2 regions of the Streptomyces sp. NPDC048639 genome follow, and region 1 is predicted to be linked to the other one. Evidence: riboswitches for the same ligand, from Rfam matches in the RefSeq annotation. Region 1 holds a riboswitch; the other holds the start of a gene.
What was found. A riboswitch is a leader RNA that binds a small molecule or an ion and turns the genes downstream of it on or off. The one in region 1 is predicted to bind cobalamin.
Positions count from the first base shown of each region.

Region 2: another riboswitch for cobalamin. It lies ahead of ACGFNH_RS10500 (ribonucleoside-diphosphate reductase subunit alpha); the one in region 1 lies ahead of ACGFNH_RS26190 ((2Fe-2S) ferredoxin domain-containing protein).

Region 1 covers NZ_JBICVP010000010.1:55,779-60,705, reverse strand. Annotated here, with positions in the region: gene ACGFNH_RS26205 (ABC transporter permease) at 1-120, shown strand, start outside; gene ACGFNH_RS26200 (lytic polysaccharide monooxygenase) at 324-1,280, shown strand; gene ACGFNH_RS26195 (hypothetical protein) at 1,333-1,563, opposite strand; gene ACGFNH_RS26190 ((2Fe-2S) ferredoxin domain-containing protein) at 1,723-2,109, opposite strand; cobalamin riboswitch at 2,424-2,551, opposite strand; gene ACGFNH_RS26185 (low affinity iron permease family protein) at 2,768-3,136, opposite strand; gene ACGFNH_RS26180 (hypothetical protein) at 3,839-4,501, shown strand.
Region 2 covers NZ_JBICVP010000003.1:496,342-501,268, forward strand. Annotated here, with positions in the region: gene ACGFNH_RS10480 (YbdD/YjiX family protein) at 1-130, shown strand, start outside; gene ACGFNH_RS10485 (TetR/AcrR family transcriptional regulator) at 320-916, opposite strand; partial or broken gene ACGFNH_RS10490 (DMT family transporter) at 1,059-1,907, shown strand; gene ACGFNH_RS10495 (GNAT family N-acetyltransferase) at 2,014-2,544, shown strand; cobalamin riboswitch at 2,828-2,958, shown strand; gene ACGFNH_RS10500 (ribonucleoside-diphosphate reductase subunit alpha) at 3,102-4,927, shown strand, end outside.

The DNA.
Region 1 (4,927 bases):
GACCGGGCGGTCCTGTGCTTCGCCGCCACGGCCGCGATCGGCGTCCTCGCCTCACTGTGGCCGGGGCGCCAGGCGATGGCCGTCCCGATGCTGAAGGCGATGGGCTCGGACACGGAGTAGCTCGTACACGAAGCCGGGAGGGGCCGGGCACGGCGTGGACACCACGCACCGTGCCCGGCCCCCCGCGTACGTCCGCCGGGAACCCCGCCTCCGGGGCCCGGGTCCCGGCAGGTCCGCTTCCGACTGAACACGGACCCGGTGCCGGACCGTACTTGTCGGCAGGCGGTGGTCGCCGCCGAGCCGCTCGAGGAGGTCGCACACGGATGTCCGCTCATCGCGCCATGGCCACAGCCGCGCTCATCGGCAGCACGCCGGTGCTCCTTCTCGCGGTCGGCGCCGGACCCGCCTGGGCGCACGGTGCCCCGACCGATCCGGTCAGCCGGGTGGCCGCATGCGGCAGGGAGGGCGGCTCCGCCGGTTCGGCCGCGTGTACGGCGGCTGCCCGCGCGAGCGGTGGAGGCGCGGCCTTCAAGGAGTGGGACAACCTGCGCGTTCCCAATGTGGCCGGGCGGGATCGCCGGATGATCCCGGACGGAAAGCTGTGCAGCGCGGGCATCGACGCGTACAAGGGCCTCGACCTTCCGCGCGCGGACTGGCCCGCCGGCAGATTCAAGGCCGGGACGCCCTTCACCATGACCTACGCGTCGACCATCCCCCACGAAGGCACGTTCAGCGTCTACCTCACCAAGTCCGGCTACGACCCGAAGAAGCCCCTGACATGGGACGACCTGGACGCCAAGCCGTTCCTCACCGCCAAGGACCCGGTGCTGCGCGACGGCGCCTACCGTCTTCGGGGCGAGCTGCCCGCCGGACGCACCGGGCGGCACCTCATGTACACGGTGTGGCGCAACACCGGTACACCGGACACGTACTACTCGTGCTCCGACGTCCTCCTCACCGGCGGCAGTTCGGGCGCGGGCGCGGACAGCGGTGCGGGCGCTGAGGCGGGGCGCGGCGCGGGAGCGTCGGGCAAGGACGGGCAGGAGCAGAAGAAGGAGAAGCAGCGGAAGAAGCAGGACGGCGCCACCGCGCGGCCCACGACGGAGGAACCGTCGGACCCACCCGCCCCGTCCGGGAGCGAACCGGCGGCGCGGCCCGCGTCCGCCACGGACGACGCCGGTGGCGTACCCGTCCTGCCGATCGCGGTCGCGGCGGCCGCGGCTCTCGCCGCCGCCGGCGCGGCGGGCGCCTACTCCCGGCAGCGGCGGCGCTCCCGCTGAACCGGTGCCGGAATCGGCCCACTCGGCGGCGACCCGCTCGGCGGGGCCGCGCTCAGCGGCGACCCGCTCGATTGCGGGGATGCTGCCGGGCCATGCGTTCGTTGCCGTGCTTGTATGCGCCGGTCCAACGCGCCATGACCAACTGCGGGTCGCCCGAGGCGACTTCGTCCAGGAACATCCGGGCGCGCGAGCCGCGCAGGGTGGCCGCGACCGCACGGCGGTGGGTCACCACGACGGTTCCGTCCGCCCGCTCGTCGTACGCGAGTCCTGATGGCCTCGGCATACGGCCCTCCCCCTCCCGGTACACGGCCCCGCGGCCGACGTCACCCGGCCGCAACGGTCGCACCGCCCGTGCGCACCGGCAACGGAATATCGGCCGGCCGGTCGTCGCGAGTGGCGGCGTCCGCGGCACCGCATGTGCGCACGGACCGCCCGCGGAAGGTCAGTTGGCTTCGGTGGGCGGCACGGCCGGAGTGCGGCGCGGCGGCGGGAAGGTGTACAGCTCGAGGATGTCGGGCTGCGCCGCGATACCGGGGCCGCCGGCCCGGACCCAGGCGACGATGTCCTCGGTCGCGGCATCGTCGTTGACCAGGCCGAGCCAGACGGGCCGGGCACCTGCGGCGCGGGCCGCGGCCGAGGGCTGCACGACGATCACGTTGGCCCGTTCGCAGACGTCCAGGCACTCGGAGACCCGTACGGGCGCCGCCTCGGCAAGGCGGGCGGCTTGCTCCGCGTGGTCGACACCGGTGACCTTGGGGCTGCCGCAGCAGCAGTCCCGGCAGACGACGATCCGGCACGGCGCCGGAGCGGCGGACGACGGCTCCTGGATCGCAGACGGCTCTGCGACCGGCGACCGCTCCGCGGTCCGCGACGGCTGCGCGAGCGTTGATGGCTGCGCGAGCGTTGATGGCTGCGCGAGCGTTGATGGCTGCGCGAGCGTTGATGGCTGCGCGAGCGTTACCGGCTCGGCGACCGTTACCGACTCGGCGACCGTTACCGACTCGGCGACCGTTGCCGACTCCGCGAGCGCTGACGGCTCCGCGACGGGCGAGGGTTCCGCGACCATGGATTCTTGCGTGGGCATTCCGACCCGACCTCCTCCTGGGGAGATCCGCCCCAGCTCCTTCGAGGAGGCGACCGCGTGAGTCTCCTGGCTCTCGGTTCGTTGCTCGTCCCGGCCTTCCCACCCGCACGCGGGTCGTGGCCTGTTCGGGATCCGCTCGCCGATCACAGTGGCGGGACCGCGCCGGATTCACACCGGCTTCCTCGTTCCGCCGTCGCCCTGTTCGCCCGCCATCATCGCAGAGGACATCGCGTCGCTCGACGGGGCACCGGACCTCCGGTCGTACAGGATCCGGGTAACGGGTCGTTCGGATACGGCAGTCCCCGGCCGCCGCCGGTCGCACACCGGCCGGGGCGTGCCGTACGACGCGGCCCACGCGGGCGAGCGGCACCAAGGGGGTGGCACATGGCCGAAGGCGTTCGCCTCAGAGTTCCTCCTCGATGCGAATGACCCGCTCGAGGTCGTCCTGAGCCTTGTGGGACGTGCCCTCGCGCTGTTCCAGGAGGGCGGCAGCGATGCTGTCGAGCTTGCGCTGGACGGCGCTCTCGGCACGCATCTCGGAGTTCTTCAGGAGGGCCAGCAGGAGGAGGGTGACTGCGGTCATGATGTCCCCGACCAGGATCTGCGTGGCGAGCGAGGCTCCGGCGGCGTGGACGGCGATGAACAGCGCGACCAGGGCGAGGCAGAGACCGTAGAACAGTGGCGAGGCGGTGAGGTGGGACGCCGCCTGGGCCAGTCGCTCGAAGCGGCCCCGCCCGTCCCGGGACCGCTCGGCGGGATGTTGCATCGTCATGACCTGCGCCTGTCCCAGCGCCGTCGGTACAAACCGGCCACGGTCGCACCGGTGCCGACCGCGGGGCGCCGAACAGTGAGCCCGCCCCGTCGGACCCCCTCAATAAGGCCGCGATCAACCGCCCGGTCGGACCCCACTTCGTGGGCGACTTCCCTCCCCGCCCACTGCGGACGAATCCACTCAAACCACCTCGGACCACTTCGGGCCTCCGTCAGTCGCCGTTCTCCCAGCGGCAGCCGCCACGACCGACCGCCACAGGCCCCCTCCACGCCCCCCTCGCGCACCACCGACAGCGGCCACTCGAACTGCCTCACCGCAGTCCGGTGAACGCCCCGCCCACAACACCCCGGCCGTCAACACCCAGCCCTCAACACCTCACCCCATGGAGAAGAAGAGCCGGGGTCACGGTCTTTTGCATGACGCTTTGCCCGCAGTTCTTCATTCCTGACGAATCGCCCGCAGCAGTGTTCGAGCCCGGATTCTTCGGCGGCGAAAGCTCTGCCGGGAACACCATCCGCGCCCGGGCCGGCCCGGAAACAGAACGGCCCAACCGCCGGTTTCGGATTCTCCCATTCCGGGGACGGTGTCCGATCATCGCTGTGTTTGCCCCCTGCGCCACGCCGGCGCGCGACGCGACAGCCGAGGGAGACCATGGGTTGGAAAGTCACACGTCGGGCGGCCATGTCAGCTGCGGTCGCGGGAGTGATCGCCGCATTCCTGGGAGCTCCCCCACCGGCCGACGCCGGAACGCGGACCGGGACCACGACGCCGTTCGAGACTGCGAAGCAGGTCAGCTCGCAGACACCACAACCACCCCGCCTCCCGCGAGATTTCCGCGGGAAGGGAAAGTGGGTGGTCCGGGATCTGGGTATCACGGTCCCGTTCACGTGGGAGGGAAAGAACGGCGACAGTCAAATGGTCGCGGGAGGACCGGAGTACCCGATCTGGTTCACGAACCTGATCTATCGCAACACGCTCTACACCCTTACCTATAAGTGGCCCGGTCTGAACGAACATCCCTGCTCACGGATCCCGGGCTTCAGTCTGGAAACGCTGAACGAGGGGTTCAAGAACGCGCGGTTCGTCGGGAAGGAGATCCTGCAGCGGAATCCGCAGCGGCAGGTGAATCACTGGAGGGTGGGCGTCGTCCTGCCGAAGCTACCTCCCGGAAAGTTCCTGCGTTTCCCACTCGCGCTCGGCGATATCTACGTCGATCAACAGAATCGCGGCACGTTCTGGCAGGTGCTGCAGTTCGGTGTCCAGAATCTCTACGACCCCGAGTTGGACGAGTGGCTGGTCATGGATTCGTTCGAGCACAGGCCCGGAAGGGTCACGCTTCCGCAGCGGTGCCAGCCGCCGGGGTGATTGAGCGCCGGCGTCACGCAGGCAGCGGGCGGCCTTGAGGAGTTGGGAGCCTCCACGCCGTTTTCGGCCTGGTGGCGAGGCCGGGGACCCGAAGGGCGGCTGGAATCGGTCTCGGCGCACGCGGCCGCGAGGGTCAGCAGGCCCGGCATCCGGCGCGCGGCCGAGCGCCTTACTCCGGCAGCACACCGGGCAGGGCCTCGGCCGGCACTGCGTACACGGTCGCCGGGGCGCCGGTCCGGGCAGCCAGCCAGGCGGAGGGCTTCCGTGATCCGCTTGAGCTCGAGTCCGTCGACGCCGGTCGGCTCGGCGATGTCCCGGCCCAGTTGGGCGGCGTGCAGTTCGCCGCGGCCGGCGAGGATCAGCAGCGCGTCGGCTGCCGCGATCCGCTCTGCCACGGAACCGCAGCACCCGCTCGGTCGGCGCCTC
Region 2 (4,927 bases), on a different contig from region 1:
GTACGACCGGTACGTGGCGCACGCCCGGGCACACGATCCCGAGGCGAAGGTGCTCAGCCGCAGGGAGTTCGAGCGGCAGCGCACCGACGCGCGGGAGGCGGACCCCCGGGACGGCTTCCGCTGCTGCTGAGCGCCGGCCGACCGGCGACACCGCCGGACGCACGGGCCGTCGCCCCCTTCACCAGGGGGCGGCGGCCCGCCGCCGTTCACGGGGTGGCCGTTCACCCCGGGCACGTGGCCGCCGTGCGCACGGGTGCGCGCGAGGGCTTCGCCCGCCCGCGGCACGGGTCAGGCGCGGATCAGTCGCGGATCAGGCGGATCAGTCGCGGGCCTCGGCGAGGAGCCCCGCGGCGACGGTGCGCGCCTGGTCGGTGGGGTGCCGTACGGTCCCCAGGGCGTGGAGCACGGTGGCGCCCTCGTGCAGGATCATCAGCCGCTCGGCGAGCGGTGAGGGGTCCAAGACCCCGGCCGCGGCGGCGAGTTCGGTGAGATAGCCGAGCATCCACTCCTTCTGGGCGGCGATGACCCGGCGCGCGGGATGGCCGGCGTCGGGCAGTTCGGCGGCCGCGTTGGCGAAGCCGCAGCCCCGCGGATTCTCGGTCCGCATCCACTCCCCCAGCGCGTCGAAGGTCGCCAGCAGGCGGTCGCCGGGCGCGCCCTCGGGAACGGTGTCCACCCGGTCGGTCAGCCGCTCGCGCCAGCGGCGGTCGCGGGCTTCGAGGTAGGCGACGACGAGGGCGTCCTTCGAGCCGAAGCGGTCGTAGAGGGTCTTCTTGGTCACCCCTGCCTCGGCGGCGATGGTGTCGACGCCGACGGCGTGGATGCCGCGCCCGTAGAAGAGCTTCGACGCGGCGTCCAGGATGCGCCGCGCGCCCGGGGTGAGCCGCTCCGGGCCGGTGCGGGCGGTGTCCGGCATGGCCTGCCTCCTCGGGGTCCGCCTTGACAGTAAACCGATCTGTTTAGTCTACTGGACGCATCGGAAGTAAACCGATCTGTTTACCTCGGTCCATGGTCCGCCCGTCGGGCCGGGCGCACCGACTGGTGAAGGAGGCGGCCTTATGACGCGGGAGACGGGCGTACGGGACGCACTCGCCGCAGCGGGGTTCGTGGTGATGTGGAGTTCCGGCTTCGTCGGGGGCCGGCTCGGTACGGCGGAGGCGTCCACGCCGACGGTGCTGATGTGGCGCTTCGTGGTGGCCGGGGCCCTGCTGGGCGCCTGGTGGCTGACCGTACGGCGGCGGCGCCTGCCGCTCCGTGACGTGGCCGTCCAGACGGTCGTCGGCCTGCTGTCGCAGGGCGTCTATCTCTTCACGGTCGTCTCGGCCATCGACCTCGGCGTGGCCCTGGGGACCGGCGCGCTGGTGGCCGCGCTGCAGCCGCTCGCCGCCGCCGGTCTGGCCGGCCCGCTCCTCGGCGAACGCGTCACCCGCCGCCAGTGGGCGGGGCTCACCCTCGGGCTCGCCGGTGTGTTGCTCGTGGTCCGGGGCGACCTGGCGAGCGCCTCGTCCACACCGGCATGGGCCTACGCGCTCCCCTTCGCCGGGATGCTGGGCCTGGTCGCGGCGACGGTGGTGGAACGCCGGGCGGGCAGCTCGCTGCCGCTCGCGGACGCGCTGCCGTTGCAGGTCGCGACCAGCGCCGTGCTGTTCACCGGTATCGCGCTCGGTACGGGCGCCACCTCCCCACCCGCGACCTCCGGCTTCTGGACGGCGATCGCGTGGGTCGTCGTGCTGTCGACGCTGGGCGGATACGGCTTCTACTGGCTGGTGCTGCGGCGCGGCAGCGTCACTCGGGTCTCCAGCCTGCTCTACCTCACCCCGCCCACGACGATGCTGTGGGGCTTCGCGATGTTCGGGGAGACGCTGGGCCCGGTCGCGGCGGCGGGCATGGCCGTCAGCGCGGTGGCGGTGGCCGTGGTGCACGCGCCCAGGTCCGTACGGCCGCCCGCGGCCCCCTCCGCCCGCGCCGATACTCCGGTGACGGAGGACGGAGAACTGCTGCAGACTGGCGTACATGGACGTCAGGATCCGTGCCGCCCACCCGGAGGAGTACGCGCCCCTCGGGGAGATCACGGCCCGGGCCTATCTCGCGGACGGACTGCTCGACTTCGGGGACGACGATCCGTACCTGGAGCATCTGCGGGACGTCGGGAGCCGGGCCGAGCACACCCGGGTGCTGGTCGCGGTGGACAGCGGGAGCGGTGAACTGCTCGGCGGGGTGGCCTTCGTGGCCCCCGGCAGCCGGTACGCGAACGTGGCCCGCCCCGGCGAGGGCGAGTTCCGCATGCTCGCCGTCGCGCCGTCGGCACGCCGCCGCGGAGCCGCCGAGAAGCTCGTACGGGCCTGCATCGGCCTCGCGCGGGAGCAGGGCCTGGACCGGATGGTGCTCTCCAGTCACGAGCGGATGCGGACCGCCCACCGGCTGTACGAGCGGCTGGGGTTCGTACGTGCGCCGGAGCGGGACTGGTCGCCCCTACCGGACCTCGGCCCGCTGTGGGTCTTCACCTCGGAGCTGGGGCCGCAGAGCGGGTCGGCACCGAGCTGAGCCCAGGGGGCGCGCCGCGACCGGGCGGTGCGCATCGCGGGCCGCGAAGTGGTGCGGCGCGGCGACGAGTTGCGGAGCCGCCCCGGAGTGAGAAGTCTCACCGCCCCTCCCGTACGCCTCTCAGGGGGCCGGATCCAGCCGGTGCGGCGCGCCCGCCCGGAGGCGGCCCGAAGCCGCTCCACGCCCGGATCCCGGGCTCCACGGGCCCCTGCTCAACCCGCCCACCACCGCGATCCTTTGAGCGCACGACACAACATGTGGGGGTGCATGCGCACGGCACCACTAGATGTATGCTCGTCCCCGTTGCCGCAGCAGGGGAATCCGGTGGGAATCCGGAACTGTCCCGCAACGGTCTGGATATGCGCATGTGCGCCCGTCCGAGTCCGAAAACCTGCCGGCGACGCCCGGCTCGACCGAACCGGGCCATGACACGTCCGGGCCTCGTGGGTTGGGCCTGCGGGACGACGCGCTGTGCTGCGCCCTGACGGGGGGTGGGTTCCGTGCGCGCCCGCGGGCACACCGTCCCTCGCGGCCCCAGCCGAGCGAGGGAGAACCACGTGACCGTCGCGCCCGCAGACCCTGCGTCACGCGAGTACGTACCGGAGTCCGCCACCGTCGCGGAGACCACCGCGCCCGTGGACCGGGGTACGTCCGTGGACGGCGCCGACGCCCCCGGCGCCGCGCTGCTGCGCACCCTGACCGACCTCACCGCCGACCTGCCCGCGGCCGATGCCGGCCGGGTCGCCGCCGCCGCCCTCCGGGGCCGTCACGCGGGTTCGGACGAGGCCGAGTTGCGGGAGTTGGCCACCGAGGCGGCGGCCGGTCTCATCTCCGAGGACCCCGAGTACTCCCGGCTCGCGGCGCGCCTGCTCACCCGGGCCATCGCCGACGAGGCCGCGGGCCAAGGCGCCGTCTCCTTCTCCACCTCGGTCGCCACCGGCCACCGCGAGGGCCTGATCGCCGACGGGACCGCGGAGTTCGTCCGCGCCCACGCCGCCCGTCTCGACGCCCTCGTCGATGCCGCGCTCGTCGGCGGGGCCGACGACCGGTTCGGCTACTTCGGCCTGCGCACCCTGCACAGCCGCTATCTGCTGCGCCACCCCATCACCCGTCAGGTCATCGAGACCCCGCAGCACTTCATGCTGCGCGTGGCCTGCGGGCTGGCGGAGGACGGCACCGAGCGCGCAATCGGCGAGGTGGCCGCGCTGTACGGCCTGATGAGCCGGCTGGACTACCTCCCCAGCTCCCCCACGCTCTTCAACTCCGGCACCCGCCACCCGCAGATGTCCTCCTGCTATCTGCTGGACTCCCCGCTGGACGAGCTGGACTCGATCTACGACCGCTACCACCAGGTCGCCCGGCTCTCGAAGCACGCGGGCGGCATCGGGCTCCCGTACAGCCGTATCCGGTCCCGGGGTTCGCTGATCCGCGGCACCAACGGGCATTCCAACGGCATCGTGCCGTTCCTGCGCACCCTCGACGCTTCCGTGGCCGCGGTCAACCAGGGCGGCCGGCGCAAGGGCGCGGCCTGTGTCTACCTGGAGACCTGGCACGCGGATATCGAGGAGTTCCTCGAACTGCGCGACAACACCGGCGAGGAGGCCCGCCGCACCCACAACCTCAACCTGGCGCACTGGATCCCCGACGAGTTCATGCGCCGCGTCGAGGCGGACGAGCCGTGGTCGCTGTTCTCCCCCTCCGAGGTGCCGGACCTGGTCGACCTGTGGGGCGAGGAGTTCGACGCCGCCTACCGCAAGGCAGAGTCCGAGGGCCGCTACGCCAAGCAGGTCCCGGCCCGCCAGATCTACTCCCGGATGATGCGCACCCTCGCCCAGACCGGGAACGGCTGGATGACGTTCAAGGACGCCGCCAACCGCACGGCCAACCAGACCGCCGAGCCCGGCCGCGTCGTCCACTCCTCCAACCTCTGCACCGAGATCCTGGAGGTCACCGACGACGGGGAGACGGCCGTCTGCAACCTGGGCTCGGTCAACCTCGCCGCCCACCTGGGCGATGACGGCGTGATGGACTGGGAGCGGCTGGACGCCACCGTCCGTACCGCCGTGACCTTCCTCGACCGGGTCGTGGACATCAACTTCTACCCGACCTCCCAGGCCGCGGCGTCCAACCGGCGCTGGCGGCCGGTCGGTCTGGGCGTGATGGGCCTTCAGGACGTCCTCTTCCGGCTGGGACTGGCCTTCGACTCCCCCGAGGCCGCCGCGCTCTCCACCCGGATCGCCGAGCGGATCATGCTGGCCGCTTACGAGTCGTCCTGCGACCTGGCCGAGCGGCATGGCCCGCACCCGGCCTGGTCCTCCACCCGCGCCGCACGCGGCGTCCTGCACCCCGACCACTTCGGGGTGGAGCCGCAGTGGAGCGAGCG